DNA from 3 places in the Halomonas sediminis genome. Region 1 is predicted to be linked to each of the others. Evidence: predicted binding sites of a transcription regulator. Region 1 holds the regulator's gene; each other region holds the start of a gene.
What was found. The regulator FNR, encoded in region 1, switches genes on or off when oxygen is low (the NO sensors DNR and NnrR bind a similar motif). The targets are predictions, from matches to a motif close to TTGATNTANATCAA.
Positions count from the first base shown of each region.

Region 1 (12,297 bases):
ACGCGCGGCATTGAGAGGCTGCAAGAGGTCATGGCTTGCCGCCGCCAGAAAGCGCGTCTTGGAGGCGTTGGCATCTTCCGCGAGCCGCTTGGCCTGGCGTAGCGCCAGCTCCGCTTCTGCACGTACGCGGTTTTCCTGGCGCAGGGCGGCGTTGGCTTCCGATAACGCCTGGGTACGCTCACGTACCCGTTCTTCTAAGGTTTCGTTGGTTTCTTTAAGCGCGATCTCAGCCTGGCGGCGTTCGGTAATGTCCTGGTAGAGGGCAAAGAAGCCCAGGATGGCATTGCTGTCACCGAAGTGCGGCGTGTAGGTCACCAGCATGTAACGCATGGCATCACTGACCTTGAGCGAGACTTCGAAGTTGACTCGCTCACCAGCCAGGGCGCGTGCCACCCAAGGTACCCGTTCTTCGGCATGTCTGGCCGGAAGTACCTCTTCATAGCGTTTGCCGATGACCGCATTACGGTCGATGCCGAAGGCCTGCTCATAAGCGCGGTTGGTGAAGAGGTAGCGACACTCCTTGTCGAAATAGGCAATGAGGGCCGGCACGTTGTCGGTATAGATGCGGATGTTGTTCTCGGAGCGAATCAACGCCTCTTCAATGCGCTTTTGCTGAGTAATATCCTGATAGGTATACACGAACCCGCCGCCGGGCATAGGATTGCCCTGAACTTCCAGCACGCTGCCATCCTGGCGGTAGCGCACATAGCGATGCGGTTGGCCGTCACGAATGTTGTCGAGCAGCAATTGGACGTGTTCTTCCGGGTCGCCAGGACCGTATTCACCGTTATGGGCGTTATAGCGAAAGATCCTGTCGATAGGCGCGCCCACGCGAATCAAGTGATCTGGGAAGCGGAACAGCTCCAGATAGCGCTGGTTCCACACCACCAGTTTTAGGTTTTGGTCCACCACACTGATGCCTTGGTTGATGTTTTCGATGGTGGCTTGAAGAAGGGCGCGGTTGAATTCCAGTACTTGCGAGGCTTCATCGACAATCGAGATAACATCCGAAATGCCGATACCCCGGCCTTGGAGCGCCGAGTTGACCACGATGCGCGCCGAGGAGGCGCCAAGCACCGATGCCAGAAAGCGCTCGGTAAACTGAATGATGTCGATCGAAGCACGCGTGCTGTTATCCAAGGGTTTGCCACTGCGCCGGGCGTAGTTCTCGAAGGCTCTGTCGACTTGGCCTGCTCCGAGAAAACGTTCACAGAGTACTTTCAAGTCGCCCACCGTGGTGGCGCCCGTCCAGGGACGATTGACCGAGGTCTGACGAGTTTCAACACTATCGACGAACAGCGAAGCCTGAATGCGTTCTACCACGCGTTGCGAGGTAACTTGCGAAATAAATATATAAAAGAATAAGTTGAGTCCCAACGACAGCATGACCCCATGGGTGAAACTGTCGCCCAGGTTGAGTCCGAACAATGACACGGGTGATAGCCAGTTCAGCCCCAATGGTCCACCGTCCAGCCATTCCATCGGTAGCACCCCAGCACTGATCATTGCCGGGAGTAACAGGCTGTAGGCCCAGATGGCAAAACCCACGTTCATCCCCACGATAACCCCGAGCCGGTTACCGCGTTTCCAGTAAAGCCCGCCGATTACCGCTGGAGCGAACTGTGCCGCAGCGGCAAAAGACAGCATGCCGATCGATGCCAGTGAGGAGAACTCGGCAATCAAATGGTAGAAGCCGTAGGCCATGGCGAGGACGGCGATGATGGTAAGGCGCCGTGCTCGCAACACCATACGGCCATAATCGCGGGCCTTGGTATCAAACCAACGCATACGGAACAGGGCGGGGATCACGATTTCATTGGAGATCATGATGGAGACGGCTACCGCCGCAACAATGACCATGCCAGTGGCGGCGGAAAAGCCACCGATGAAGGTAAGTAACGTCAGCCATTGCTGGTTGGAGGCCATAGACAGGGCCAGGACGTAGGAGTCGGCTTCCACCCCAGTGCCGGAAAACAGCATCAGGCCGGCGGCGGCCAAAGGCACTACGAAGAAGGCAATGGCAATCAGGTAGAGCGGAAATAGCCAGCGCGCCTTGGTGGCGTCATCTGGATGAATGTTTTCCACTACTGCTACATGGAATTGGCGGGGCAGACAAAGGATCGCCAGCATGGCCAAGAGCGTTTGCGCCCAGAAACTTTGCCCGAAGTCCTGGCGAGCGAGCTGGCGCTGTAGCTCAAGTTGGCTTTCGGCATGGCTCATTAGCTCGCCCAAGCCGTCAAACATCACCCAGGTGACATAGGCACCCAGGGTGAGAAATGCCACCAGTTTGATCAATGACTCGAAGGCGACCGCATGGATTAGACCTTCATGATGTTCGGTTGCATCGGTGTGGCGGGTGCCGAATAGAATGGCAAACACGGCCATGACGATGGCAATGTAAAAGGCCGTGTCCCCGAATAGCGGGGTATGGGTGATATCAGTGGCATCAGTCAGTACGGTAAACGATGTGGAAACGGCTTTCAGCTGCAAGGCGATGTAAGGCAGGGTACCGACGAGGGCGATCAGGCTGGCAAAGGCGGCCAAGGATTGTGTCTTGCCATAACGCGAAGCGATGAAATCGGCGATCGAGGTGACGTTCTGGTGTTTGGCCACCCGGATCATCTTGGCCAGAATCGGCCAGAAAAGCAGGAAGGTCAGTATCGGTCCGACAAAGATGCTGGCAAATGACCAGCCCGCCGTAGCGGCTTGCCCAACCGCGCCATAAAACGTCCAGGAGGTACAGTAAATGGCCAGTGCCAAGCTGTAGATGATCGGACGCCGCCGGCTGGCGCCATGCATGCGTGCGCGACGGTCACCGTACCAGGCGATAGTGAACAACACGGCAATGTAGAACAAGGAAATAATTACCAGCAGCCAGCCGTGGAACATGCATCTCTCCGTCAATAGAGCTAACAATAGGTGCCTGGCAAATACGATTACCGAAATAGCGCCTGGAAGTGCTGGAAAACCCGGGCCAAGCGATAGGCAGCAGGGCAAAACGCCGATTCTACGTTAATACCGCTTAGGGGGGCAGTCGTGAGGCGGGAAGTTTGTAATGGCGAAATAACCTGAGTGAGTCCAGTCCACCGAGCGGTTTCCGGGCGCTACTCAGGCATTGAAAATTTGACACAGGTCGCTTGAAAGAAATGTCAGGTGTTGCATAACGCTTGGTAGAGAGGGGCTGAGGCTTTTAGCTGACGCATCTCGGTGGTGCGGGGCTGACGCTGTTCCCCTCCGAGGGGCACGAGGTCGCGGGTGGTGCAATTGAGTAGATAAGCCTGCGTAGTTACCCGGTCCATATGCAGTTTTTCAAAGTGGTAGAGAATGAATTCGATAAGTTGTTGATCATTAGCCTCACTTTTCACCATGTTGTCCTGATCCACGACCCTGAAGGCGATGGTCATCGGAAAGAAATACGTCCATGGGCGCCAGAAGGCTTCGCCTCTTTCGCTGCTGATTATCTGTGCTGATTCAGGCAGCTGGCTTTGCTTGTGGCTGAACCAGGAATACTCGTGGTTGATTTGATAAGCCAGCATGCCCAGCCCGGCACAGACCGGAACGATCCAGCTGGGTAGCCATTTGCGAGTGACAACCCGCAAGAACAAGCCCACTCCGGCGGCTGCTAAACCGGCAAATACTGCCGCAACTAAATGCCATAACATAATTCAACCTTCCTCAAAGCAATCGGGCTCCCCCAGGGGAAGCCCGATTTCATTTTGATTCCACAGCTCAGAGAGGCTGCATCCGGAATCGATTATGGCTTAATGGTCGACTGCCATGCCAGCCCCTTTTGGAGAGCGAACGCTTTCCACTAGGTCCTGGATAGCTTGCGGAGGTTCTTCAGTGGCACTGGATACCGCGAAGGCAACCGCGAAGTTGATCATTGCACCCACCGCGCCGAAGGACAGCGGCGAAACGCCAAATATCCAGTTTTCCGCGGTGTTGGGCAGCATGTTGGTGCCGGGAATGAAGAACCAGCCCAAGTAGGTGAAGATATACAGCAGGGTGCAGAGCAGACCAGCCAGCATGCCGGCAATCGCGCCTTTGCTGTTCATGCGCTTGGAGAAGATACCCATCATCAGCGCCGGGAACAGCGAAGCACCAGCGATGCCGAAGGCAAGCGCCACCGTCTGAGCCGCAAACCCGGGAGGGTTAAGACCGAGATAGGTTGCCAGCAAGATGGCCCCGCCCATGGAGATGCGCGCAGCCAGCATTTCGCCTTTTTCGGAGATCTTCGGGTTGATCATGGTCTTGATCAAGTCATGACTGATGGCCGAGGAAATGGCCAGCAACAGACCCGCGGCGGTAGACAGTGCCGCTGCAATACCACCGGCGGCGATCAGACCGATAACCCAAGGCGGCAGGTTGGCAATTTCCGGGTTGGCGAGTACCAGAATGTCGTTGTTGACATTCAGTTCGCTGCCTTCCCATCCACGCGCTTCCGCTGTATCGGCAAAGTCTTCATTGCCATCGTTGTAAAGCTGGACGCGGCCATCATTGTTGAGGTCGTTGAAGGTGATCAGGCCCGTCTCTTCCCAGGTTCTGATCCATTCGGGACGCTCTTCGTAGACCAGGGCGTTATCCATGGCCTCTTCGTAGTTTTCCACCTGACCTGCAGCTTGTGGGTAAACGGTTGTCATCAGGTTCAGGCGTGCCATGGAGGCGACAGCCGGGGCCGTCAGGTAGAGCAGGGCGATGAACACCAATGCCCAGCCCGCGGACCAACGTGCGTCAGCCACCTTGGGAACGGTGAAGAAGCGGATGATGACGTGAGGCAGACCAGCGGTACCTACCATCAGTGACAGGGTGAACAGAACCATGTTCAGCTTGTTGTCGACATCAGCCGTGTAGTCCCGGAACCCAAGCTCATTGAGTACTGTGTTCAGCTTCGTCAGCAGCGGCAAGCCGGACTCGGTATGAGTGCTGAACATGCCGAACATGGGAATGGGATTGCCGGTCAACTGCATGGCAATGAACACTGCCGGGATGGTGTAGGCAATGATCAGTACCACGTACTGCGCCACCTGGGTGTAGGTGATGCCTTTCATGCCACCGAATACGGCATACAGGAACACGATGAAGGCGGCGATCCAGATGCCCCAGGTGTTGCTGACTTCCAGAAAGCGCGAGAAGGCCACGCCGGCACCGGTCATCTGACCGATAACGTAGGTGACCGATGCCACTACCAGGCAGATTACCGCCACCAGACGTGCGGTGTTGCTGTAGAAGCGATCGCCGATGAAGTCGGGCACGGTGAATTTGCCGAACTTGCGCAAGTAAGGTGCCAGCAACATGGCCAGGATGACATAGCCGCCGGTCCAGCCCATTAAAAACGATGAGTTAGCATAGCCGCCGGACGCCAGCAGACCTGCCATGGAGATAAAGGAAGCGGCCGACATCCAGTCGGCTGCCGTCGCCATGCCGTTAGTGATCGGGTGTACCCCACCCCCTGCAACATAGAAGTCCTTGGTCGAGCCGGCACGCGCCCATACAGCGATGCCTATGTATAGGGCAAATGATGCCCCAACGAACAAAAGATTGATTGCAAATTGACTCATGCTGGCTTACTCCCCGAGTCCAAATTTTTCGTCCAGTTTGTTCATTTTCCAGGCGTAGAAGAAAATGAGCGCTATGAACGTCAGAATGGAACCTTGTTGGGCAAACCAGAAACCAAGGTCGGTGCCGCCGACAGGGATACCTGCCAGCAATGGGCGGAACAGGATGGCACAGCCGTACGAGACGAATGCCCAGACGACCAGGCACCCGGCAATCAGGCGTACGTTAGCCTTCCAGTAAGCAGCAGCATTGGATTTATCGTCTGCCATAGTGGTGATCTCCACTTGTAATTTAAGGTTGGAGGGGAAGTTGCATTGAAAATGAATGACTCATCAGGGTGTCGCATGCACGGAACAGTTTCTTGTATCGCTTTTCAGCCTACAGCCATTTTGCTCGTTCATAGGCCCAAAAGGTAACAAGGTAACCGGCGTTTTCATCACTGGTGATGACAGCGCCGGTTACCCTTTACTGCCCTTTGGCCGACTAAAGTCGCTCTCTACTCACCTCAATGCCTGGCTATCGAGCTACGTTACTAACATGCGATTACCCTGCCTGACTCATGAACAATACTGGGCAATAAACACAAAAATTAAATCCCAGACTTTGGTATCACGACAAAAGGGGAGTAATGAGTATTTTTAATAAAACCTTAAAAAACAAAGGCTTTGATAATTTTTTTGTTGTAGGGGCTTATGTGTTTCTCAAGGATACGAAACGATAGTCTAGGTATTCTCGCAAAACATGATTTTGGTATTCTGTTTTCATCGACTTTCAGTTTCTCAGCATGGGTGAGTTCTTTTCATAAGTCGTTCTTTGGGTTCCATCAAATAATGGTAAGGCGCGGTGAAACCCTTCTCCAGGTGTGGCTGCAGTTTTTGGCAAACTGCACCGAAACGAGTATTACCGGCATTGCGGGCGACAGACAGTGAATCACCACAATCTTGTAGTACCTGTACTATAACGAGGGTAATACCATGGTCGATGTCGAACTTTCACAACCGCCTTTTTCATTGTTGGACGAGGAGGGTCGAGAACGGATACGCAGTGGTGTGGATCTGGCCTATTTTGACCGGGATGAAATCATTCTGGAAACCGGACAGCCGGGTGAGTTTGTTTTTCTGATTCATAAAGGTGAAGTGGCTGAACTCGATCCCACCTTACCAGCGTCAAGTGCTCGGATCGGCCTTTACACTGCCGGCGATCTTTTTGGCGCGATCAGTATCCTCAATGGCAAGAGCCGTTATCGTTTCCAGGCGGAGCAGGAGACGCTGTGCTACTTACTGCCAAAGGCTTTATTTCAGCAGTTATGTCGAAAATATCCCGATTTCAACGATTTTTTTCGTCAAACCTTGGCCCACAAAGCGCGCTTATTGACCGAAAAGCGTGCAGAAGGTGGCGTTACCATGGCCGGGTTCATGCTGGCCAAGGTGATTGAATGCATGCGCGCGCCCTTGATGGTCGAGGCGACGACACCAATCGACCAGGCGGTACATACCCTCAATGACAGCCATGCCGATAGCTTGTTGGTGAAAAGTCAGAAAGGCGTGGGGATGGTGACCAAGACCGATCTGCTCAATGCCTTGGTGGTCAAGGGGCTGGCGCAGAGCACTGCGGTCAAGGATATTGCCCATTTTGAGCTGGTGAGCGTCACACCGCAGCAATATCTGTTTGAAGCCTTGGTCGCCATGACGCGTCACAAAGTCGCCCGTGTAACGGTGGTAGAAGACAAGGAAGTAACCGGCGTTGTCGAACTGACGGATGTGCTGAGTTATTTCTCCAGTCGTAGCTATGTCATCAGCCTCCAGGTCGAGCAGGCGGATAGCCTGCAGGCTCTGACCGAAGCTAGCCGGCGCACCCCTGAGCTGGTCAAGGCGTTAATGGCCCAGGGAGTCAAATTACGCTTTGCCATGGATCTTCTGGCTGCACTCAACGGACGCATCATGAACAAGGCGTGGGGATTTCTGATTGATGAGCGCTACCATCGTGATAGCTGCATGATGGTGATGGGCAGTGAAGGGCGGGGCGAGCAGATTCTCAAGACCGACCAGGACAACGGATTGATTCTTGCTGACGATCTGGAGTGGCCGGATGTTGGCGAACAAATGCAGGCCCTGACGGATACGTTGGTGGAGCTGGGCTATCCTCCTTGTCCCGGCAATATCATGGTATGTAACCCTGAATGGGTGGGAACGGTAACTCAGTGGAAGCACAATATTGCTCACTGGGTCGCGGCTCGTGATGGTGAGAGCCTGATGAAGCTGGCCATCCTTCTGGACTCTCATGCGGTGGCGGGTAATGCAGCATTGCTGGAGCAGGTACGCGATGAATTGTTTGAACGCTGCGCACGAGATGAGATTTTATTGTCCTATTTTGCTCGCACGGCACTGCGTTTCTCGACACCTTTGACATTGTTCGGCTCGCTGAAAAAGCCTCAGCACGGCATTGATATCAAAAAAGGCGGTATCTTTACGATTGTGCATGGGGTTCGCACCATGGCCTTGGAGCGGCGTATCAAGGCAACGTCCACGTTTGAGCGTCTCGATGCGTTAGTGGAGGATGGGCGGCTGAAAAAACGTTTTGCCGAAGACTTGGGAGAAGCCTTGGCGCTTTTCACCGAACTTCGTCTAAGACAGCAATTGGCCCAGATGGATGGGGAGGCCGAAGATCGCCAGCCGGATCGCGTGGTGGTGCAAGAACTTTCCTCATTGGAACGTGATCTGCTGCGTGAGGCCCTACACATCGTCAAGGATTTCAAGCAGCGCCTGACGCATCGTTACCATCTGGAATATTCGTGAGTGGAGGCAGCGGGGGAGATCGTTGGTGGATAGATTGTTGGTAGGCAAGGGGTGAGTATTGATAGAATATTTGCCCGCCATTCCAGCCATCGGCAGGTCTTACTCTATGCAATCCGTTGAACATTTCGATCCTGATGCTTTTGCCCATTCCAGCATGAGCGGTTCCGGTGTAGATAATTCTCATGGCGTCGTCGCGGCTTCTGAGCCAGACAAAGGTGCCAATGAAAAACGCGCCTTCAACAAGCTGCAAAAGCGCCTGCGGCGTCAGGTAGGCAATGCCATTATTGACTATGACATGATCCAGGAAGGGGATCGCGTCATGGTATGTCTTAGTGGCGGAAAGGATAGCTACACTCTGCTGGAAATATTGCGCAACCTGCAGCGCAATGCACCGGTTGATTTTTCCTTGATAGCAGTCAATCTTGATCAGAAACAACCCGGTTTTCCCGAGCATATCTTGCCAGCCTATCTCGACAATCTAGGTGTCGAGTATCATATTCTCGAGCAAGATACGTATTCGGTGGTCAAGGAAAAAACCCCTGAAGGCAAAACCACCTGCGCGCTGTGTTCGCGGCTGCGTAGAGGGTCTTTGTATGGCTTTGCCGAAGAAATCAAGGCCACCAAAATTGCTTTGGGGCATCACCGAGAAGATATACTGGAGACCTTGTTTCTTAATCTTTTTTTCGGTGGAACGCTCAAGGCCATGCCGCCTAAGCTGCTCTCTGATGACGGAAAAAATATTGTGATTCGGCCGCTTTCGTATTGCAAGGAAGCCGATATCGCCGAGTTTTCCCGACAAATGGCTTTCCCGATCATTCCCTGCAATCTATGTGGTTCCCAGCCCAACATGCAGCGTCAGTTGGCCAAAGAGATGCTGGCGGAATGGGACAAGAAATACCCTGGCCGACTGGAGAGCATGTTCAAGGCGGTCACCAATGTGGCACCGTCTCAGTTGGCCGATCGTGAGCTGTTCGATTTTATCGGGCTGGAAGCCAAGCAGGCTGACCTGATGGCCAGCCGCATTCAGGCAGTCAAGGTGAGTTGAGCTCTTGCTCTTCTTCCTCGGATAAGGCAATCAGCGCAGGCATATCGAGAACATTGACCTCCCTTCCGGAAACCGACACCACCTTCTGGCTTTGAAAGCGACTCAAGATGCGACTGACGGTTTCCACTGCCAGTCCCAGGTAGTTACCAATATCCGCTCGGGACATGGAAAGCCGAAAGCTATAGGGCGAATAGCCCCTGCGGCGAAACCGCTCGGATAACGTTATCAAGAAGCTTGCCAGGCGTTGGTCTGCCGTCTTGCGTGAAAGTAGGCGCATCATGCGCCGATCCTCACGTAACTCCTTGCTCATGCTGCGGTAAAGCTGTCCGCGTAATTCAGGGAGTTGCTCGGAAAGAAGATCCAGACGGTCGAAAGGAATTTCACAAACGGTAGTCGTTTCCAGCGCAATGATGCTGCCGGGATAGGTTGCTTCGTTGATGCCATCAAGACCCACCAACTCACTGGGGAGGTAAAAGTTGGTCAATTGATCGCTACCATTACCTTCCGTGGTGACTTGCTTGAGACTGCCGGAACGCACAGCAAACACGCTGGTGAAGACATCCCCTTGGCGAAATAGGGGCTCACCTTTCTTGAGCGGTGCGCGACGACGAATAATCGAGTCGAACTGATCCATGTGTTCAAGCTCAAGCGCCAAGGGGAGGCAAAGTGAGCTCAAACTGCATGTCTGACAGTGAGCTTCGTTCAGTATGGCTCTATGACGGCCCATGATGTCCGGCATGAGTTCCTCCCTCAAATAGGTGGCAAGGACCATTATGAGGAATTAAGCGCCGGCAGCAAGTGTTGTCGAAAAAGTTCCTTAAAAAAACGGTTTTTAAAAAATCGCTTGGGCTGGTGAATGAGCATCGAAAGCCATGACTAGGCGGCCGAGCAGTAATCGCCCTTGGGCAGTAGCCACCAATCTATTACCGGTTCGCTGAATCAAGCCGGCTCGTTCGGCGCCTTCCAGCTTGGTCAAGGCATCTGCAAGATAGCGCGGTGCGTCGATGCTCCATCGTCTACTGATTTCATCAAGGTCGAGCGCCATGTCACACAACATGCATTCGATGACATGCCGGCGAATTTGGTCGTCTTGTGTCAGGCGAATGCCGCGTTTTATAGCCAAGTGACCCTTATCCAAAGCTTGTTCATAGCTTGCCGGCTTAGTGGGGTTCTGGGCATAGATATTATCCACACAACTTACAGCGGAAACTCCTAAGCCCACCAAATCATATTGGGTGTGGCTGGAGTAGCTCTTGAAATTTCGCTGTAGGGTGCCTTGCTGCTGAGCGATAGCCAGGTTGTCGTCCGGTCGGACGAAATGGTCTAGTCCAATAGGCACGTAACCGGCCTGGGTCAGCATGGTGATAGCGGTATGTAGAATCGCCGTTTTTTCTTCGGGGCACGGCAGGTCGTCGCGGTTGATGTGCCGTTGGGACGCAAAACGCTCAGGCATATGACGGTAGCTGGTTACCTTGAAGCGTGCTGGGTTGAGTTCGATTGCCTGGGCGAGTGTCTTGGCGAAGCTTGTGCGAGTCTGGCAAGGCAGGCCGTAAATCAGGTCCAGAGAAAGCGAGCGAAAACCGAGACGGCTGGCTTCTTCCATCAATGTCTCGGTCAAGACGTGCGGTTGCACACGATTGATTGCATGCTGAACAGTCGGGTCGAAATCCTGTATCGACAGGCTTATCCGGTTGAAGCCCAGGGCTTGAAGATGGCGCAAGGTCAATACATCGGCTTGATGCGGGTCAATATCGATGGAGTAATCGCGGGTTGGCGCGTAGGAAAGACCAAAGCGTGCATCCAGCCGGTCGATCAAGTCGCTCATTTGATCCAACGTCAAAAAAGCCGGTGTGCCGCCCCAGTGAAGCTGTTGTATTTGACGAGAGGAATCTAGATGGCGTGAGCTCAGCACCATTTCTCGATCCAGCCGCGATAGGTAAGGCTCGGCTAGTTGGGTGTTCTGAGTGACTATCTTGTCGCAAGCGCAATAAAAGCAAACTTTTCGGCAAAATGGCACATGAACATACACGCCTAAAGGCTTGTTGCCACTATTGCTGCGCTCTAGCGCAGCAGTAAACTCTTCGGCACTGAAGTTATCATGAAAGGAGCGCGGCGTAGGGTAAGACACATAGCGAGGCTCCTCTTTGTCGTTGCGCTGTAACATGGCTTGGTTCCAAGCTCTGCCTGGAATGAATCCGTTCAAAGCAGGGTAGCGGTCGGGAATGGCTTGAACGGGCATACAGATGCTCCGGTATCTAGAACGTAGAGTACTAATGGTAGTTCGCAGAGAGGAAAGGAAGATTGAGCTGAGTCAATGTAACGATGGTTGGGCTTAGTGAAGCGAGGAGGTTGTGAGCAATGTCCATAATTGCCAAAGCGCGAAGCTAATGATAGTTAATGCTGCCAGGCTGCGTGTGGCGCGGTGACGAATCAAGCCGGCCATCTGGCGTGCTGCAATGCCGGTAACCAGCAATGCGGGAAGCGTGCCCAGACCGAAGGCTCCCATCAGGGCGGCTCCATGCAAAGGGTCCGCTGTGGCCAGACTCCAAGCGAGCATTGAGTACACCAGACCGCAGGGCAACCAGCCCCAGATGGCACCTAGAGCAAAGGCTTGGGGGAGTTTGACCACCGGCATCAAGCGGCGCCCCAAAGGCTCCAGGTAACGCCATAACCGCTTGCCTACCGCTTCAACCTTGAGTAGCCCTTTCCACCAGTTGGCGATGTACAAGGCCATGAGGATGAGCATGACGGCGGCGAAGGCCTGAAGCACCATGCCGGCCTCGGGGGACAATGCCAGCAAGGTGCCGAGCGTTGCCACCAAGGCACCGGCAGCCATGTAGCTAACAATACGCCCGGCGTTATAACCCAATAACAGGCCTGTGAGCCTAGCTGGATGGCGCA
Region 1 covers NZ_CP085246.1:2,922,749-2,935,045, reverse strand. Annotated here, with positions in the region: gene LG290_RS13850 (hybrid sensor histidine kinase/response regulator) at 1-2,889, opposite strand, end outside; gene LG290_RS13845 (hypothetical protein) at 3,150-3,662, opposite strand; gene LG290_RS13840 (sodium:solute symporter family protein) at 3,762-5,558, opposite strand; gene LG290_RS13835 (DUF4212 domain-containing protein) at 5,565-5,825, opposite strand; gene LG290_RS13830 (putative nucleotidyltransferase substrate binding domain-containing protein) at 6,531-8,351, shown strand; gene ttcA (tRNA 2-thiocytidine(32) synthetase TtcA) at 8,458-9,396, shown strand; gene fnr (fumarate/nitrate reduction transcriptional regulator Fnr) at 9,383-10,135, opposite strand; gene hemN (oxygen-independent coproporphyrinogen III oxidase) at 10,229-11,560, opposite strand; gene LG290_RS13810 (sulfite exporter TauE/SafE family protein) at 11,729-12,297, opposite strand, start outside.

Region 2 (7,030 bases), 210 kb from region 1:
GAAGGAGGTCTTCTACCTGAGCGATGCCATGAGCCGGGTCGGGCGCCGCCTCGACTGGCACTAACATCTGATGGTCGACAAGCACTGCATCGGTGGGGTTCCGGGCAACTGCACTTCCATGCTGGTGGTGCCCATCGTCGCTGCTCACGGCCTGCTGTGCCTCGCGGGCCATCACCTCGCCCTCGGGTACCGCCGACACCATGGAGGTGTTGGCCAACGTCGATCTGCCCTTCGATGTGCTGGGCGATATCGTGGGGCACTCACCGCGGCTGCCTGGCCTGGGGCGGCACCAGCGAGCTCTCGCCCGACGACGTGCTGATCTCGGTGGAGCGCCCGCTTTCCATTGATTCGCCGGGCCAGATGGTCGCCTTCATCTTCTCCAAGAAGGTGGCTGCCGGTTTCAGTCACCTGCTGCTCGATATCCCAGTGGGCCCCAACGCCAAGGTGCGCTCCATGCCCGAGGCGCGGCAATTGCGCTGGCTTTTCGAGTTCGTGGCCGGGTGCATGGCCTGACCTTGGACGTGGTGATCACCGATGGCAGTCAGCCGGTGGGGCGCGGCATCGGGTCCGTGCTGGAGGCCCGCGACGTGATTCGCGTGCTCACCCACCACCCGAGGCGCCCATGGACCTGCGGCAGAAGGCGCTGCGCCTGGCCGGACGGATGCTGGAGTTCGACCCGGATGCGCGCGGCGGCGTCGGCGAGGTCTGGAGCACCGACTGCATTGCGCATCAGAGCAATGCTATCGCCATGGCGCCGGTGCTGGCGGAGGCGCTCGCCTCGCTCGGCTAGCGGTGCGGGTCTGGGAGGGCGTCGGTATGGGTGACGGCATGGCCCATGAACTGCTGCAGCTGCCAGCCGGCCGGGGCGAAGCTCTCGAAGTGGGGTTTGAGGACGCCGTAGGCCATGGCGGCTTTGAGCCCCACCGGGCTGGGCGCAGACAGGATGCGTCGCATCAGGTCGTACGGATTGGGCATGGGGCTGTTCCAGGGCTTCGGCGTATCGCTCATGGTGTTCTTTCTTTCGTCAGTCAATGGGGTTGGAAGGGGCGAGCGCTTCAGCGCCGGCGGCGTATCCAGTAGCGCCGGCCCATGGGCCCCGGGCGCTCGGTGATCACCGGTGGCTCGTGGGCGTGGCCCTCGAGATTATCATGCAGGGAGGATTCCGGCGGCTCGTCGACCATCATCAGCCGGCGGATGCGCTCCTCGGTCGGCGGGTGGGTACGCAGCCAGTCGAGTCCCGCGGGCGGGTGGCGGCCGAACAGCGTGGCCAGCCAGCGTCCCTGGTGGCGTTCCAGGGTTGCCAGCGCCGAGGCGAGCCCCACAGGGTCGCCCGTCAGAGTCACTGCCTCTAGGTCTGCGGTGTACTCGCGGTTGCGGGAGAGGCCCAGCTGGAGCAAGGTGCTCAGGCTGGGCGCAAAGGCCACCACCAGCAGCAGGCCCCAGGGCAGACGAACGTCACCGACCAGGATCAAGGGTGCCATGAACAGCAGACTGATCTGCAGCACCGTGGTCAGCCAGAAAGTCAGGCGGGTCATGGCCGCGGCCATGGACATCACTCGAGTGTCGCCATGGCGCAGATGACTCACCTCGTGGGCCAGGACGCCAGCCAGCTCGCGCAGCGTCAGGGTGTGCAGCAGGCCTTCGGTGACGGCAATGCCGCCATCGTGCCGGGTGCCCACGGCGAAGGCGTTGAGGTCCGGCGAGGGGGCATAGAACAGCTGCGGGGGCTGGGTGAGACCGGCGTGGTGATAGAGCGTATCAAGCAGGCGGTAGAGCGACGGTGCTTGGTGACGGTCGAGCAGCCCGGCCCCGGTATCGGCAAGGATATAGCGAGCCGGCACCCAGCTGCCGGCGAGGGCCCCAGCCACCACGACCCCCAGGCTCACGACTATCCCGAGGCCGCCGGCCAGCAGGTAGCCGGGCACGGCCAGAATCAGGGCCAGGCCCGCTATGATCAGCAGGGTCTGCAGGCCGTTCTTGATTCGGCTGCGCCAGAGTCGTTGTTTCCCGATCGGCATGGCATCCCTTTGCAGTCGTCAGGCGGGGGTGGCGCGGGCGAACTCCTCGGAGAACATGGCCTATTTTGGGACCGCCGGTCACACGTCCGTCAAGCGTGGTGCACACCGGGCGTGCAGGATGCGCTCCTTGTTACCCCCAGATCTCGGCGATGACCTCGCCGGTCTCCTCACTCAGCCCCGTCTCCTGGAAGCCGAGGCTGGCATAGAAGTCCCGGGCGACCTGGTTGGTGGGCACATAGCAGATCGCGATCCGCTCGAAGGGGCCCCGTGCCCTGATCTCGTCTGCATGGCCCTGTGTCCGATGCCTCTTCCCTGGTGGCGTCGGTCGACCATGAGTCGGAAGATGTTGTAGGCAGTCGGCCGATCGTCGTGGGCCGAAGGATCGTCTAGCGTACCTCACCGAGCCGCGAGCTTCCCGATCCGCATGGTTACCTCGCCGCTGGCGGCGGGTTCCAGGTGCTGAGACAGGAATCCAGTCCGCCGAACTCCGCCTCGCCCAGCTGGAGATGCGTCAGCGGTCACCAGTCACGGAACAGCCGCTGGCCATTGTTGACCTGGTTCCGGGCCCAGATTTCGAGCTGGTGGGTCAGCGCCTCATGGCTCAGGTAGCGGTGGCGGAAGGAGGCTTTGAGTGTGTCCTGGGTCATGCCGATGCCTCGCCGTGCCGTGTTGCGCTGTCAGTATGGCGCATTCTTCGGAAGGGGGCGTCGGTGTCGGGCCTTACCCGTCTCTGGCCGGGTGTGCCAAGCTGAAAACAGTATGAATGACGCATCGACGGGAGGCTTTATGAACGATCGGCGGCGCGAGGCGCTGGAACACGAGCATCGCCCGGAGGTGATCGAGCGGCGGCTGCGTGCCCCCTCCCGGCTCCGGCACCTGCCCGATGCCATCCTCGGCGGCATCGACGGCTGCGTGACCACCTTCGCCGTGGTCTCCGGGGCATTCGGTGCGGGTTTCTCCTCCACGGTCGCGCTGGTGCTGGGCGTCGCCAACCTGCTGGCCGATGGCTTCAGCATGGCGGTCAGCAACTACGAGGCGATCCAGGCCCAGCGAGAGCATGTCGACGGGGTGCGTCGCAGCGAGAACCATCATATCGACGTGGTCCCGGAGGGTGAGCGCGAGGAGATCCGCCAGATCTTCCAGCGCAAGGGGTTCGCGGGTGAGACCCTGGAACGGGTGGTGGAGACCATCTGCAGCGACCGCGAGGTGTGGGTGGAGACCATGGTCTCCGAGGAACATGGCCTGCAGACCGTAGGGTTGAGCCCACTGCGTTCGGCGCTGGCCACCTTCATCGCCTTCCTGGTGGTGGGCGCCATGCCGCTGCTGCCCTATGCGATACCGGGATTGGATACCACCCGTCAGTTCCTGTCGAGCCTGGCGGTGGCCGGACTGATGTTTTTTCTGATTGGTATGGGCAAGAGCCTGATCTATCACCAGCCGGTGCTGAAGTCGGGGCTGCGCACCCTGTTGATCGGTGGGGCCGCGGCGGGGCTGGCCTTCCTCACCGGCCATCTGGCACAGGCGCTGTTCGGCGTGGGCCTGTAGGTTGCCCCTGGCCGGATTGAACCGCAGGTCGCGTTGGTGGCGTTCTAGCCACCCGAGTCACTCACGCGCTGCGCATGCGGCGTTCAGGGCATGACGACAATCATGCTGATCTGTGTCAAGTCGGCCGACCAGGGCTGTGCTATCTTGACAATGAAGGGGGTGTCTAAAAAAGAGGGAAAATAGATGTTTTTCGACCCTGACATCTTAAGTTTCGCTGGGCTTCGCCATTTGTGAACTACATTCTGGATTCAAAGGACTATTATTATGACCAAGAAAACTTCCCAAGATGCCAAGAAAACTTCCCAAGATGCCGAAAAAACTTCCCAAGATGCCGAGAACGTCCCTGTCTCGACCGAAAAGTCCGCACCGCAGGTTGAGTCGAGGGTGATGAGCCCGTTCCGGGAGTTCGAACACATGCTCAATACCTTCTTCGATCGTGGTGGTATGCCATCGCGCTGGGAGCATCCCCTCTGGCAGCGCTTTGCCGCCTTCGAGAAGGGCATGCCAAAGGTCGACGTCATCGACCGCGATACTGAGGTAGTGGTGCGTGCCGAAGTCCCAGGTTTTGAGCGTGAGGAGCTCGACGTCTCGGTAACCGACGGCGCGGTGACCATCAAGGGTGACCACCGCGAGGAGACCAAGAAGGACGAGGGTGAGTACTTCCACTCCGAGATCTCCCGCGGCTCCTTTACCCGGACAGTGGCACTGCCCAGCGAGATCGATGGCGACAAGGCGGCGGCCAGCTTCAAGAACGGCGTCCTCGAGCTGACCCTGCCCAAGCTCAAGCAGGCCAACCGCCGCAAAGTCGAGGTCAAGTAACCATCCGGAATGACCGTCGGGCCGGATATTCCGGCCTGGCGGCTTCCCTAGCATGAGGGAGCGAACATGGAGACCACTTGGGTGGTAGTCGCCGACCAGGCACGGGCACGGCTCTTCTCGACATCCGACCAGAGAGGGCCGCTGGAGGAGGTGGAGGACCTGGCCGCCGGCCTGCACGACGGGCGCCTGCCAGCACCTGATCATCAGCGCTACGCCGCGCTTTTTGGGATTGCTGCGCGAGACATTGCCCGAGGCGGTCCGGAAGTGCCTCGTGCTCGAGCTGCACAAGGACCTCACGGCCCTTAGCTCCGAGGAGATCCGGGCACACCTACCCGAGCGGCTGCCCCGGGAGCCCCTCTCCCCGCAGAGGTAGGGCCGGGAGCCGATGACCGTCACTGGGGGGAAGGCGATGGCCGGCGTGACCCTATGGCTGACCGGAGACGTGATGACCGGACGCGGCATCGACCAGATTCTGCCGCATCCCGGCAACCCTCGGATCTTCGAGGCCTACATGACCTCGGCCGTCGACTATGTCCGGCTGGCCGAGCGAGTGACCGGCCCCATCCCGCATCCCGTTGATTTTTCCTATGTCTGGGGCGCTGCCCTGTTGTGGCTCGACCGCCAGGCCCCCGACCTGCGCCTGATCAACTTGGAGACGGCGGTCACCTCCAGCGACGAGGCCGAGCCCAAGGGGATCCAGTACCGCATGCATCCCGCCAACCTGCCGGTGCTGTCCGCGGCGGGGGTGGATGCCTGCGTGCTGGCCAACAACCATGTGCTGGACTGGGGTCGGCACGGGCTATGCGAGACGCTGAAGGTACTCGGGGAGGCCGGCTACGCCACGGTAGGTGCCGGCCTTGACTGGCGTCAGGCGAGGGTGCCGGCACGCTTCGAGGTTCCCGGCGGGCGCCTGCGGCTGCTGGCCTTCGGGCTTCCCAGCAGTGGCGTGCCACGTGACTGGGTGGCCAATGACACTCGGCCCGGGGTCAATGTGCTGTCCGACCTCTCGTCCGTCACCGTGGCAGCCATCGCCGCCGACGTCGCCCGAGGGCGCGAACCGCAGGAACTGGCCCTGGTCTCGCTGCACTGGGGCGGCAACTGGGGCTATGCGATCCCCGATGCGCATCGGGGATCGCCCACCGGCTGATCGACGAGGCCGGCGTGGACCTGGTCTGGGGCCACTCTTCCCATCATGCGCTGGGCATCGAGGTGTACCGCGGCAGGCTGATCCTTTACGGCTGCGGTGACCTGATCAACGACTATGAGGGCATCACCGGCCATGAGGGCTTCCGCGACGACCTGGCACTGCTCTACTTCCCGACGCTCAGCCCGACGGACGGCCGACTGGAACGGCTGATCATGGTGCCCCTGAAGCGTCGGAATTTTCGCCTCAACCGGGCCTCCCGCGAGGACGAGCAGTGGCTGTGCCGGATGCTGAACCGGGAGGGACGGCCGCTCGGCACTCGGGTGCGGCAGGACGGCCATAACCGGCTGGTGCTGGAGTGGCAAGGCGAGCGGTGAGGCCGTTCAGCGTGTGTCGTGCTTTATTGCCCTGTCCTGACCGGCATCGGGCGGAGCAGCCGAAGCTTCCGGTTCGACAAGGTCGCGTTCCTGTCGAGTCCCCAGGCTTACGCCAGTTTCGAGGGCCAGGTCGATATCACTGGACCAGCAAAAAACCTGCCTGAATCCCCTGCCATTCGGGCGGGATAGGCGTTGCCGTTACGCCGGGCCCTCGAGCAGTTCGGTAAGTGAGCCATTCTCATGGGCGCGGCGGATTGCCTCGGCAAAGAGCGGGGCGGCGCTGACCACCTCGAGGTGTTGGCGGGACGGTATCGGTCACGATGAGCTTACTCAGCTGCGTAAGTCGCTGACTTGGGATCAAGGCGCGGAACTGGCCCAACACGCGCAGCTACGGATAGATAACGGACTTCTGCGACCCACGAAGCCCTAGGCATAGCAGGACTTCAGCTACCACGCCGGGGATGGCTAATACACAAAAAAAGCACCCGTAGGTGCTTGATTTGTCGACATGTTTGGTGGAGGCGGCGGGAATTGAACCCGCGTCCGCCAGCACTCGCCCATTGGCTCTACATGCTTAGATTACGTCATTTGTTTTAACGCTACCGGCTCCGACGATCAGGATCCGGCAACGCGAGTCTTCTTAAGGTTTAGCAATTGGCGCGAAGACACCACCAACTGCGATCCCATTATTTTTAGCTCGTATCCCGTCCGTGCTGAATGGGCACAGCACTTCGGGGCCGGACAAGAAGCTAACAGCTATTAAGCTGCCAGCGCGCCCTGAGCGTAGTTGTCGTCGTTTGCGACTATTTGTCGTGATGTTGGATTTACGAGATACATCACGCTCTCGGCATGCACCGCAGGGGTTGTCACCGGCGTCGAAACCATGTCGCCCCCTTAATGAAGCGCTATTCTAACGCGCTTGTACTACATTGACCAGCGATGCTGTATTAGGTTCCGCATGCTGCGACATTTTTGTCGACTCCCGGACATTTTCTTCTTTCTTCCGGGAGCGTCGTTTCCTGAAAAGATAGACCCGTCATGCCTTGTTTTGTTCCCGCATGATGCGTCCTTTTTGACGTGTCCAGTCGCGGTCTTTCTCCGTGGCACGTTTGTCGTGCAGTTTCTTG
Region 2 covers NZ_CP085246.1:3,134,757-3,141,786, reverse strand. Annotated here, with positions in the region: gene LG290_RS14840 (hypothetical protein) at 1-64, shown strand, start outside; gene LG290_RS14835 (hypothetical protein) at 235-513, shown strand; gene LG290_RS14830 (hypothetical protein) at 623-790, shown strand; gene LG290_RS14825 (hypothetical protein) at 787-1,008, opposite strand; gene LG290_RS14820 (zinc metalloprotease HtpX) at 1,056-2,018, opposite strand; gene LG290_RS14815 (hypothetical protein) at 2,537-2,665, opposite strand; gene LG290_RS14810 (VIT1/CCC1 transporter family protein) at 2,805-3,563, shown strand; gene LG290_RS14805 (Hsp20/alpha crystallin family protein) at 3,828-4,382, shown strand; gene LG290_RS14800 (host attachment protein) at 4,606-4,755, shown strand; partial or broken gene LG290_RS14795 (CapA family protein) at 4,768-5,903, shown strand; partial or broken gene LG290_RS14790 (IS30 family transposase) at 6,235-6,367, shown strand; RNA gene ssrA (transfer-messenger RNA) at 6,417-6,797, opposite strand; gene smpB (SsrA-binding protein SmpB) at 6,940-7,030, opposite strand, start outside.
Region 2: LG290_RS14805 (Hsp20/alpha crystallin family protein) is a predicted target of FNR. The motif match lies at 3,669-3,682, and genes of this name have one in related genera.

Region 3 (12,297 bases), 1.4 Mb from region 1:
TTGCCTGCAACGACGCCACGCTGGAACAGCCCCATGAGCTGATGCAGCGCGCCGACCTGGCGATGGCCGAGGCCAAGCAGCAGGGTCGCAACACCTGGCACTGGTATCAGGGTGACGTCCAGCGAGTCACCCGGGAATCGGTATTGCTGCGCCAGGAGCTGCATGCCGCGCTGAGCCATGACCAGTTCGAGCTGTTTTACCAGCCCATTGTGGAGGCGGTGAGCGGTCGCATTCGTGGCCTGGAGGCGCTGATCCGCTGGCGGCATCCCGAGAAGGGCTTGGTTTCGCCGATAACGTTCATTCCGCTCGCGGAACAAACCGGTCAGATCATCCCCATAGGGCGCTGGGTGCTACGCCGCGCCTGCCAGGACGCCGCGGCCCTCTACGCGGCGGGCGAGCGGGGGATGCCGGTGGCCGTCAACATCTCATCATTGCAGTTTCGGCGTGACGGCTTTCTGGAGGACGTCCAGCAGGTGCTGACCGACACCGGCCTGCCGCCAGCACTGCTGGAATTTGAGATAACCGAGAGTGTGCTGCTGGACGGGGCCGACCAGGCCATCGAATTGATCAAACAGCTCAAGACCATCGGCATCCAGGTGGCTCTCGACGACTTCGGCACCGGCTTCTCAAGCCTGAGCTATCTGCGTGACCTGCCCATTCATAAGGTCAAGCTGGACCGGGCTTTCATCAAGGATATCCTCACCAACCGCTGCAATGCCGCCATTGTGCAGGGGATTATCACCATGGCGCACCATATGGAGCTGGTGGTGGTCGCCGAGGGCATTGAAGGGCGCGAGCAGCAGGAGGATCTGGTGCGTCGTGAATGCGATCTGCTTCAGGGCTTTCTTTTCGCCAAGCCCATGCCGTTAAAAGACCTGCTGAGCCTGCCCGACTTCCTGCCCCACCCATAACAACCCCCAGCGTCAGCCAATCGGGTAGGAGCCTGACTTGTCGGGCGAGCCCTGGGGTTTGTCCTTTCTGATAATGAAAACTAAGGCTGGGATGGTAGAATGCCGCCCAGCCTTTTTTTTGCTGTTTGGCCATCAACGGTCACTAACCCAATCTCGTTTCATTAATAGGTTCGTATGAATACCTTCCCGTTCTGGCTGACGCCTTATGGCGCATTGGCAATGTCGGCGGCAGTGTTGCAGCACCGCAGCCTCAAATGACATGCTTGAACAATATTTGGGTGTTGCTGTTCGGCGCCCTGTTGATCGGGGTGCCATGGGGCTATGCCGTGATCCCGTTGCTGGCGGGCGGCTCGTTATTGCTCTGGCTGGGCATGCGGCCGAGAAGCATCCGGCGCCTGCAGTGCCTGGACCGGGACGATGCCTGGCTGTGCCTGGCATTGCTTGTTTTTGGTGGCGTATGGCTCGCCGATGTAGGGCGTAGCGGGCACTGGCCGGTGGGCCAGGGCAACCAGGGGGTGATGCTGCCGCTCTGGCCGCTGCTGGCGGCGGCCTTTCTGGCAGGGCTGCGCTTACGGCCCCTGACGCCTGGGGTGTTATGGGCCGCGGTGAGTCTCGGCGCCCTGGGCGCGGGCAGCATTGCACTGTATGAACGCTTGATCATCGGGCATGCCCGGGCCGCCAACGGCATGAATGCGATCCCCTTTGGCAACCTTTCGCTGTTGCTGGGTGGGCTGTCTTTTATCGGCGCCCTCTGGTGCATGCGGGGCGCCAAGATCCAGCATAAAAGCCTGCTGGCGCTTACCCTGGTCGCGGGGCTGGCCGGCATGCTGGGCTCGCTGTTGTCCGGTACCCGCGGGGGCTGGATTGCGGCACCGCTATTGTTGTGGGTGATCTACCGGGCGGCCCGCGAGGTGCTGTCGTTGGCGTGCCTGCATCGGCTGGCGGCGGGGATGCTAGTGCTGCTGATCGCGGTGGTGGTGGTGCCGCAAAGCGGGGTGCGCGATCGCGTGGCGCTGGCGGTGAGCAATGTAGAGGCTTACTGGACCCAGGATGTACGTGGCACCTCGGTGGGGTTGCGCCTGGAAATGTGGCGGGCCGGCGGCAGCTTGTTTGTCGAGCGGCCTTGGCTCGGCTGGGGAGAGGGCGCGCTTGAGGTGGCGAGAGACAAGCTAGTGGCTGAGGGACGATTGCACCCGGGCATCAGCCAGCATGATCAGCTGCACAGCGACCTGATCGATACCGCGGCGCGGCGCGGAAGCCTGGGGCTGCTAAGCCTGTTGCTGCTGTATGGCGTGCCGATCGGGCTGTTCTGGAAACACCTGCGAGCGCCCGGCGCTGGCGCGGAAATACGCTTGCTTGCCGCCGCCGGCATGATGGTGCCGGTGGCGTTCATCGATTTCGGCCTCACCCAGTCCATGCTGCGCGATGCGCGTGGTCTGAGTGGTTATCTGGGCTTGCTGGTCATCTGCTGGACGGTGTTCAGGCAAGCTCAAGTCTCTGCGCCTGACGCCGCCTTGCGCAGGGGATCAGCGACTTGGTTATCGAAGCGCTGCACCGGATAAATCCCTGTCTAGAGACGCGAGATAAAAACCCCATGCCTGTAGCACTGCCTCGCCATTTGGCGATTTTACTGCTGATGACGGTAGCCACGTTGTTTGCTGCCAACCACGTCTCGGCACGGCTGGCCTTTGACGACGGTGCCGGGCTGCTGCTGGCCGTGTTGATGCGCTCCGGGGTGGCCTGCGTGATCTTGGCGACCCTGGTGATCGGGCAAAAAAAGCGCCTGCGACTGCCGGCGGGGACATGGCCATGGCAGCTGGCGGTGGGCTTGCTCATCACGCTGCAGAGTGTTTTTCTCTACTCGGCGGTAGCGCGCCTGCCGGTGGTGATCGCGCTGCTGCTGGTCAACACCTTTCCCATTCAGCTGGCGCTGATCAGCTGGGCGCTGGGCGGGCGGCGTCCGACGCTGCGTCAGTGCTTGTTCATGGGCACCATCCTGATCGGGCTTCTGGTGGTGCTGGATATTCCCACCTGGTTGAAAGAGGCGGAGAGCCTCGGCCCCGCCTGGACGCAAGGTATCGGTCTGGGGCTGGCGGCGGCGTTCTGCTTTGCCAATGCGTTGTGGATCACCGAGCACCGCTTAAGTGCGCTCAGCAGCACCGTGCGCAGCTACCTGACCATGCAGACGGTGTTTATCGCCATCATCATTGCCGGCATGCTGGGCGTTATGCCCGGCGGGCTGGCACTGCCGGCAAGCAGCACCGGCTGGCTGGGGCTGACGTTCTTGGCGCTACTTTACGCCACCGCCTTTTCGACACTGTTTATTTTCGTGCCGCGTCTGGACATGGCGCGCAACGCGCCGGTGATGAACGTTGAGCCGGTGGCATCGCTGCTGCTTGGCTACGTCGTGCTGGGGCAAATGCTCAGCCCCAGCCAGCTTGTCGGCGGCGCCGTGGTGCTTAGCGGCATCGTGATGATGGGGCTTTCAAAAGGTCGCTAATGTAGTGGTATTGGTAGGAAGGGCAACCCCGTAGGAAATGGGGGAACGGGTCCATCCCATTTCCTACCCTGTATCAGCCGGGTGGGGTTGACGGGTGGGAGGGCGATTCATCGCGCGAGGGGTTACCTGCAAAGGGCAAATAACCAAGGGCTCGCCCGACAAGTCGGGCTCCTACCTCATTACCAACCCCCTGGGGATCTTGACCGGGTGGGAGGGCGATTTATCGCGCGAGGGGTTGCTGCAAAGGGCAACCATCAAAAGCTCGCCCGATAAATCAGGCTCCTACCAATCCACAGCCACCCCCCGTAGGAGCTGGCTTCAGCCGGCGATTGGCGCCGTAGGCGCCTGGCCGTTCTGGATCACGAGCGCATGGTTAACGATTGCAGCGCTGACCGTCGCTAGCGGTGCGGCCCCGAAGGGCAATGGTCTATGCTATGAACCAACGTCCATTATCTCGGAGCAAGGCAATGAATCATCCGCAGCTCGATATGCCGCTCATCCGTAAGCGCCTGGAGAACCAGCGCCGGGCGCTGCTCGCTGAGAGTCTCGAGAGCCTGGCGTCTCGGGGGACTGTGATGCTGGATCAAACCGCGGTGGGGCGCCTTTCGCGCATGGATGCCCTCCAGGCCCAGGCCATGGCCGAGGCCGAGGAAGATCGGCGTCAGTTGCAGATCAGGCGCATCGACAATGCCCTTTTACGCATCGACAATGCAGAGTTGGGTGAATGTATCGAATGCGGCGAGTGGATCGGCACCCGCCGCTTGGAAAGCGATCCTACCTTGCTCAAGTGCATCGAGTGCGCAGCCTGAGGTCGTCCGACCGACGTTAGACGTCGATAGGGGTCACGCGGATCGGCAAGCCCTGACGCACGGCGGCGCCGCTGATCGGCTCCAGCCAGGTGCCGTCCACGTTGCGGGTCGGGTCCTTGAAGCCCAGGTCGTTGATGTTGATGCCTGCGCGCAGCCATTCGAGGTCGGGCTGGGACTCGCCGTCGATCACGTGGGGGGTGGCCCCCAGGTCACGGTGGCCGTAGCCGTGCTCGATGCCCAGCGCCCCCGGCATCACCCCCTCGCCGACCAGCGCCAGGGCCACCACGCTGCCGCCGGGACTCTCGATGCGGATGGTGTCGCCATGGGAGATGCCGAAGCGTTCGGCGTCCTGGCGGTGCATCATCACCGGGTTGTAGGGCTTGATCATGCGCAGTCGCTCGAGACCGATGGCGTAGGAGTTCATCAGGTTCGACTTGAACGAGAACGCCAGCAGCGGCCACTCTTCCTCGGTGAATACCTCGCGCATGGCGCGCCCGTCGGCCAGCGGCGGCCGGCCGTGGCAGGGCACGCCGCGGTTGGGCTGGCCACTCTGGGTGTTGATGCTGGTGCCCACCTGCTCGTTGTAGACGCACAGGGTGCGCTTCCAGGCGCTGGTGAGGTTCTGGCCCTTGAAGTGGTCCTTGAAGTCCTCGAAGCGCCCACCGCGGGCGTAGAGGTAGGCCACCGGACCCTGCTCTTCGGGTTTCAGGGTGCGCGCCAGGCGCGGCATCAGCGGTGCCAGGCCGGCATGCTGGATATCGCTCGCGTCGGCGGCGGGCAGTGGCTCGCCCTGCATGGCCACGTTGGCGGCGGCGCGCAGGAAGAAGTCCTCGGCACGGTTGAGCGGGTGCAGCTTGCCCTCGGCATCGGGGATGGCCTCGTCGCCGAAACCGGGCAGGCCCAGGCGCTTGGCGGTGGCGATGAAGAAGCTCTCCATGGAGACCGGCTCGCCTTCCGCGGTCTGCTGCTGGCGCGGTTCCACCACCGGCCAGCAAGCGGTGGTCATCTTGCCCAGATTGCCCTTCCAGGCACCGGTAAAGCCCCACACTTCGTACATCACCGAGTCCGGGACGATATAGTCGGCGTAGCGGTTGGTCTCGTTGAGGAAACCGTCGATGGCCACGAACAGCCCCAGGCGCTTGGGATCCTTGAGCTTCTCGGCGATCAGCGCTTCAAGGCCCGCCTGGCCGTAGATGGGGTTGGCCATGCAGCCGATCACTGCCTTGATCGAGTAGGGGTAGCCGTCCAGCGCCGAGGACAGGTGCTCGGTGAGAATGGGCGGCGCCAGCGAGCGCCAGGGAGCCCGGGCCGGGTAAGGATTCTCGCCGGCGGCCACCTTGCGCTGGTACTCGGAGGACTTCTCGTAGGGGAAACGCGAGCGGGAGAGAAACAGGCCCTGGGGGCCGCGCTTGCCGGGGAAGTTGGCCAGGTCGTAGCGGGGACCTTCGCCGACGCCGTTGAACTGGCCGCCACCCACGGCGCTGCCGCCCTTGCGGTTGTGGTTGCCGGCCAGCACGTTGAGCATCTGCATGCCGAAGGCGGCGTAGAAGCCGTTGCCCGACATCATGCCGCCGTGGGAGTTGGTCACCGCGCGGCGACCGTGGCTGGCGAAGCGCCGCGCCAGGTCGACGATGGTGGCCTCGGGGATGCCACAGTGCTCGGCGTACTCGGCCAAGCCGTGCTCGTTGGCGGCCTCGCGCAGCAGGGTCATGCTGCTCTTGACGCGCACGCTGTTGCCGTCGGCCAGCGCCACCTCGCGGTCGACGAACAGCTCGGCGGCCATCACCTGGGTGCCTTGCACCAGCTCGCCGTCGGCCACCACCATGGGCAGGTCGGCCTCGCTTCCGGCCTCGGCCTGGCCCAGGTCGCTGGCGCGCAGGAAGCGGCCGCGGCGCGGGTGGCCCTCGGTATCGATCACCAAATGGGTGGCGTTGGTGTGGGTCGCCTCACCGGCGGCCTCGGCGGCGGGCTGGCCGGGAAGCTCGAGGAAGTCCTTGGCGTAGCCCGCGTTGTCGAGCAGCCACTGGATCATGCCCATGGCCAGGGCGCTGTCGCTGCCCGGGCGGATCGCCACCCAGCGGTTGTGATCGGCGGCGTGGGAGACTGAGGCGTTGAGTGCCGGGTCGATCACCACGTAATCCAGGCTGCCGGCGGCGCGCGCCTGGGCGATCAGGCGGCCCTGGCGCTTGAAGGGGTTGCCGGCCTGGCTGGGGGCGGTACCTACATAGAGGATGAAGCGGGCGTTCTGGATGTCCGGTTTGGTATGGGCGTTCTTGGCCAGGTCATCCATCACCGCGCCAGAGCCCATGCGATAGGCCAGCCCGCAGTAGGAGCCGTGGTGGCCGTAGTTACGGGTGGCAAAGGCGTTGAAGGTGAAGCGCTTGAGCAGCGCGGAGCGGCCGTAGTCGGTGGCCTCCATTACCATCAGCTGGTTGGCCTTGGGGCCGTACTCGGGGTTCTCCGGGTCGATCAGGGTGTCGTGGTCATGGATGGCGCGTAGCCCATCCACGTTACCTTCGCCGAACAGATCGCCGCCCTCGCAGACCTCCTCGATCAGCTGCTCAAAGGAGACCTTCTGCCACTCGCGGCCGCCGCGACCCCCCACCCGCTTGAGGCAATGGGTCACACGGAAGGGGCTATCGATCTGCGCCATCATGGCGTTGCCGCGGGCGCAGGCGGTGGAACGGTTCTGCTGACCCTGGTCGCCATAGGCGCTCAGCCCGCGCAGCGCATCCACCACCGGGGTGCGCATCGGCAGGTGCTCGTCGGCGGAGAGCGGGTTGTAGGGATTGCCGGAGACGCGCAGCACCTGATCGGTGGCGTTGTCCACGCGCACCCGTACGCCGCACTTGGTGGTGCAGCCGTAGCAGACGGTGAAGGCCACACGCTGGTCGGGGTTGAGGGTCAGCTCGCCACTCTGGGGGTCGACGCTGTATTCCGGCGCCAGGGAGTTGCCGTGAATGCGGTCCTTCGGCTTCTCGCCCGCGCTGCCGGTGACGCCCTTGCCCATCTTGAGCAGCGGGTCGGCGTAGCCGGCGACGAAGGTGGCGGCGCCGCCAGCGGCGACAGCACCTTTCATGAAGCGGCGACGTGATTTGTCTACAGAAGACTTAGCCATGGCTGGGAGTTCCTTCAGAATTTTCCGCAGCGCTCTGGGCGGCGGGGTGTGCAGGGGCGGGGGTTACAGGTGACAGATCGGCAGCACTGCCGCCCTGGCGGGCCTGGCGCCACGGCACGAAGAGGTCGATCAGCAGGATGGCGGCGAGCCACAGGCCGAAGGTGCCGACGATGCCCAGGATGCCGGAGGAGCCGGCGGGGATGCCGTAATGGTGGAAGCCGGCGCTGTGGCGGGCCACGGTCTGCACGTCCATCAGCACCACCCAGCGGAACATCCAGCCCACGTGCAGGGCCACCAGACCGAGCACCCAGGTCCAGGCATAGAGTGCCGGGCGGCGCGGCGCAGGACGACTGAGCAGGTAGAGCACGGCGCCGAACAGGGCCAGGCCGGTCAGGCCGCCCCAGAGGGCGGTGCTGCGCCACTCGGCGCTGCCGCGCACCGATTCCATGGCTGCGGCCACCGAGCCGACGTCGGCGTTGATACCGTCGAGGAACCAGCTGCCGGCGACCAGGCCCGCCACCAGGCAGGCGCCCAGCATCACCTTGAGCATCTGCCTGCTGACCATGGTGCTGCGCTCACCGGCCACCCGGTTGAGCACCAGAATCAGCCCGGCGGCGGCGATAAAGCCGGTGGCCACGAACATCGGCGGCAGCCAGACGGTATTCCACAGCGGGCGGGCCTTGACGATGGCCACCTCGGCACCGGTATAGAGCATGATGCCGGTAGAGAGGGCGAGGGTTCCCAGGCCCACCAGCACCACCAGAGCGCGCGGAGTGGGAGCGTCACCCAGCGACAGCCAGCGGGCAATGAACCCTGCGATGCCGGGCGCCTGGCGATTGGCCTGCAGCGCCGGGCGCCAGGCCAGCCAGGCCAGCACGATCACGCCCACCACATAGAGCGGCAGGATCAGGCTGCCGACGGACATCCAGGAGTGAGTGTTGGCATAGGCGTAGAAGTGCCAGAAGCGCAGCGGCTGGTGCAGGTCGGCGAGCAGCGCCACCGGGGCCACCAGGGTGGTGGTCAGGCAGGCCAGCAGCGCCAGGCGCGCGGTGGGCAGCCACTTCTGCTTGCCGAATACCAGCGCCGGTGCGGCCAGCCACAGGGTGGCGTAGGACAGCGCAATCACGAAGAAGTACTGCACCGCCCAAGGGTACCAGGCGATATCATAGCGCGGGGCGAGCAGCTCAATGGTGGAATTCATAGCCCATCTCCTTGCCGTGGGGATCGAGGACGTCCAGGGCCACCGGCTCGGCCTGGGGACGGGTGACGAAGCGCTCGTCCATGCCGAGGTAGAAGACCTGAGGCATTGTGTTCTTCTCGGGCTGCAGCACCATCAGGGCGTCGCCGTGCTCAGCGATCATGCGGCTGATCTGGCTCTCGGGATCGCGCATGTCGCCAATGATCCGTGCGCCGCCCACGCAGCTCTCCACGCAGGCCGGCAGCAGGCCGGCTTCGAGACGATGGGCGCAGAAGGTGCACTTGTCGGCGGTCTGGGTGCGCTCATTGATGAAGCGGGCATCGTAGGGACAGGCGTTGACGCAATAGGCGCAGCCCACGCAGCGGTCGCTGTCGACCACCACGATGCCGTCCTGGCGCTGGAAGGTGGCCTCCACCGGACACACCGGCACGCAGGGCGGGTTTTCGCAGTGATTGCACAGGCGGGGCAGCATGAAGGTGGCAACCTCGCCGGTCTCCTGGTGCTCCACCTCGTACTGGGCGACGGTGGTGCGGAAACTGCCCAGCGGTGCGGCGTTCTCGATATGGCATGATACGGTGCAGGCTTGGCAGCCGATGCACTGGCGCAGATCGATAAGCATGCCGTAGCGCTTGGTAGGGTCGCCTTCACGGCGGGGCGGCTGCTGATTGATGCCCGCGTTGGCAACGCTCGATAGCGGTACCAGGGCAGCCCCCGCACTCAAGCGAGCCAGCTGGCCGAGAAGGGAGCGGCGAATGGGATCCATGGGGCCTCCGGTGGCCGATGAAGAGAGTGCTCCGCAGTGGTGCGAGCGCATTCGATGCCGGTAGGCTACTCTGCTCAGGACCCTGTAGCTTGACTTGCATCAACTAAACGTTAGCAGGCTTTTAATGTTGGCTTAATCTTCTATTAACTATCTGATTTAAAAATATTTTATCCGATTCTGTGTTCAAAAATATTTTGCCAGGCAGAACAGCTTTCTGTGCACCTGCCATGTCTTCGCTCTCGCGGGTCTAATGATTGTTTAGGACTCGGCTAGTGTCTCTCATCCTGACTTCATCGGCATATGCCAAGCTATGCCGGGAATTGATTTTCGCATCATGGAACAAGGAGAGGGGTATGCGCGTACTGCTCGTCGAAGATGACGCGCCAGTGGCCGCTGGCGTCGAGACCGGCTTGGCCCTGAGCGACTTCGTGGTCGATACCGTCACCACGCTGGTGGCCGCGCGAGGCGCTCTGGCGACGATCGACTATGACGCGGTCGTGCTCGACCGCCGTCTGCCCGACGGCGATGGGCTGACGCTGTTGCAAGAGTGGCGTCGTTCGGGCGTTGCGACGCCGGTGCTGATGCTGACGGCACGAGACGCCGTGGCCAGTCGCATCGAGGGCCTCCAGGGAGGGGCCGACGATTACCTGGTCAAGCCGTTCGATCTGGACGAGTTGACCGCGAGGCTTCAGGCGCTCCTGCGCCGTGCGGCAGGGCAGGTCGACCGCTCCCTTCGTCACGGTAATCTGGCCCTGGACCCTGTCGCTCGCAGTGTCACGCTTGATGGCGTACCGGTGGCACTGGGACGCCGGGAGTTGATGTTGCTGGAGGCACTGATCCGTGCTCGCGGGCGAATCCTGAGTGCCGATCAATTGAAGGATTGCCTCTACAGCATCGATGACGAGATCGAAAGCAATGCGCTCAACGTGCAGATCTATCAGCTGCGGCGCAAGCTTGGGCGCAACGTGATCGAGACGGTCCGAGGCATCGGTTATCGCCTCGGCGCACCGAGTGGCGATACGACATCATGAGCCTGCGTCTGAGACTTGTGGCCACGCTCGGGATGACATTGATGCTGCTGTGGGGAATCACCGCGGCGTGGTCGATGCGCGACCTGTCGAACCAGCTCGAGCACGCGATGGATCAGCGCCTGGCGCAATCGGCGCGCATGGTGGCGAATCTGCTGGATCGCGCCCCGGCGGCTGCATGGAATGGCGAGGAGGGCGGTGTAACGTCGACCATTCCCGCGCTCGAGGGTGTCGCTTGTCGCGTTTCGTCGCTGCGCGGAAAGATGGTGGCCGGCACGCATCCTGAAATGAACGACGTTCTTGCGATTGATGCCGAAGGTTACAGCTATCGCAATCACGCTGGGCAGCGCTGGCGTGTCTACACCCTGGTCGACGATGACAAGCGAATCACCGTGGCGGATCGCCTGCGTGAGCGGGAATCGCTGTTGGCACAGGTGCGCCGTGCCGCCTTCTATCCGTTTCTGCTTGCGCTGATCGGCAGCCTCATCGCCTTGTGGTGGGGCGTGACCCGGGGGCTATCGCCGCTTTCGAAGTTACAACGGCAGCTGAATTCACGCGACCATGACGACCTCTCGGCATTGCCCGTTCGCAGGTTGCCCGGCGAAATTCGGCCGCTGATCGATGGCTTCAACACCTTGCTTGCACGGACTCGGCGGATGCTCGAATTGGAGCAACGTTTCACCGACGATGCCGCTCACGAGCTGCGGACACCGCTGACCGCCATTCGCACCCATCTTCAGATCGCACGACGGGTCGAGGGGAACCAGCACCGGGAAGCAATGCGGCAGGCCGAGGCGGGTGTGGGACGGCTGACGAAAACGCTCGACCAGCTGTTGCTGCTAGCACGGATGGAGAGCGAAGAGATCACCCGGGGAAGTCTCGATCCCACGCCTCTCGAGGAGGCACTGGAAACCGCGATGACCGAAACCGGCAGTCGCGACCGTTGTCGTTACAATGAGAGGGTGAGCCGGATACACATCGCCCTGTCGGGTTCGCTACTGGTGATCACGCTGCGTAATCTGCTCGGGAATGCGGTGCGCCATGGTTTGCCTGGCGCCCCGATCGAGATTGAGGCGCAAGAATCGAATGGCATGGCGGTGATCAACATCATCAACCAGGGGGAAACCATTCAGCCCGAACAGCTTGCCCGCCTGACGGAGCGGTTCCAGCGCGGAAATCACCCCCAGGGTAGTGGCCTGGGGCTCTCCATCGTCGACGCGATCGTCACCCGTGCCGGTGGTCGGGTGACGTTCACGTCCGGCAACGGCATCGGGCTGCGGGTGTCGCTCCAGTTGCCGTCGAGTTGATCCAGTGAGGGGTCAGGGCGCGTCGCTACCCATGACGCGGCGAAGCTTGTCCGGCGTGGGAGCACCCATGACTTTGCGTACCTCGCCATCATCGTCCTGATAAAAGGTCACGGGTGTTGCGTAGAGTTGGCCGTCGCGCATCATCTGGGTGTTTTCGCTGACCCACTGTTCGCTTTGATCGCTGCCCGCGCTGTCCGGTAGGGCGCCGCTGCGAAAGTGCTCGGCGATCGCATCGCCGGGGTTATCTGCGCTGAGAAGCGCTGCTGCTTTTTCGGGGCTGTCTGCCTTGAGAATACCCACCATCAGATGGCGAATCTGAACCTTGCCGCTCTCGACCCAGGGTTGGGCGTCCTCCCAGAATTTGCGGCAGTAAGGGCAGTTGGGGTCACTGAAGGTATAGATCACGCGTGGTGCATCGACATCTCCATCGCGAACCCAGTGATGATCAGCCATCTGCTGCCAAAGCTCGGCGTTCCTGGGGCCGTTGACGAGCTGCTCCAGCCGCTGGGTAGAGACGTCTCGTCCCTGGGCATCGATCAGCGTGCCGACGATGGCATGCTCACCGTCCGTGGTCATATACGCCGCGATGGCCTGGCCGCGCATGCTGGCGGCATAGCCCAGGCCGTCGGGCGCGTCGAATTCACCGTGAATCGTGAAACCTTG
Region 3 covers NZ_CP085246.1:1,563,434-1,575,730, forward strand. Annotated here, with positions in the region: gene LG290_RS07495 (sensor domain-containing phosphodiesterase) at 1-911, shown strand, start outside; gene LG290_RS07500 (O-antigen ligase family protein) at 1,166-2,473, shown strand; gene LG290_RS07505 (EamA family transporter) at 2,506-3,411, shown strand; gene LG290_RS07510 (TraR/DksA family transcriptional regulator) at 3,879-4,220, shown strand; gene LG290_RS07515 (molybdopterin-dependent oxidoreductase) at 4,237-7,338, opposite strand; gene nrfD (NrfD/PsrC family molybdoenzyme membrane anchor subunit) at 7,331-8,539, opposite strand; gene dsrO (sulfate reduction electron transfer complex DsrMKJOP subunit DsrO) at 8,523-9,299, opposite strand; gene LG290_RS07530 (response regulator) at 9,653-10,330, shown strand; gene LG290_RS07535 (ATP-binding protein) at 10,405-11,634, shown strand; gene dsbG (thiol:disulfide interchange protein DsbG) at 11,647-12,297, opposite strand, start outside.
Region 3: dsrO (sulfate reduction electron transfer complex DsrMKJOP subunit DsrO) is a predicted target of FNR. The motif match lies at 9,389-9,402, and genes of this name have one in related genera.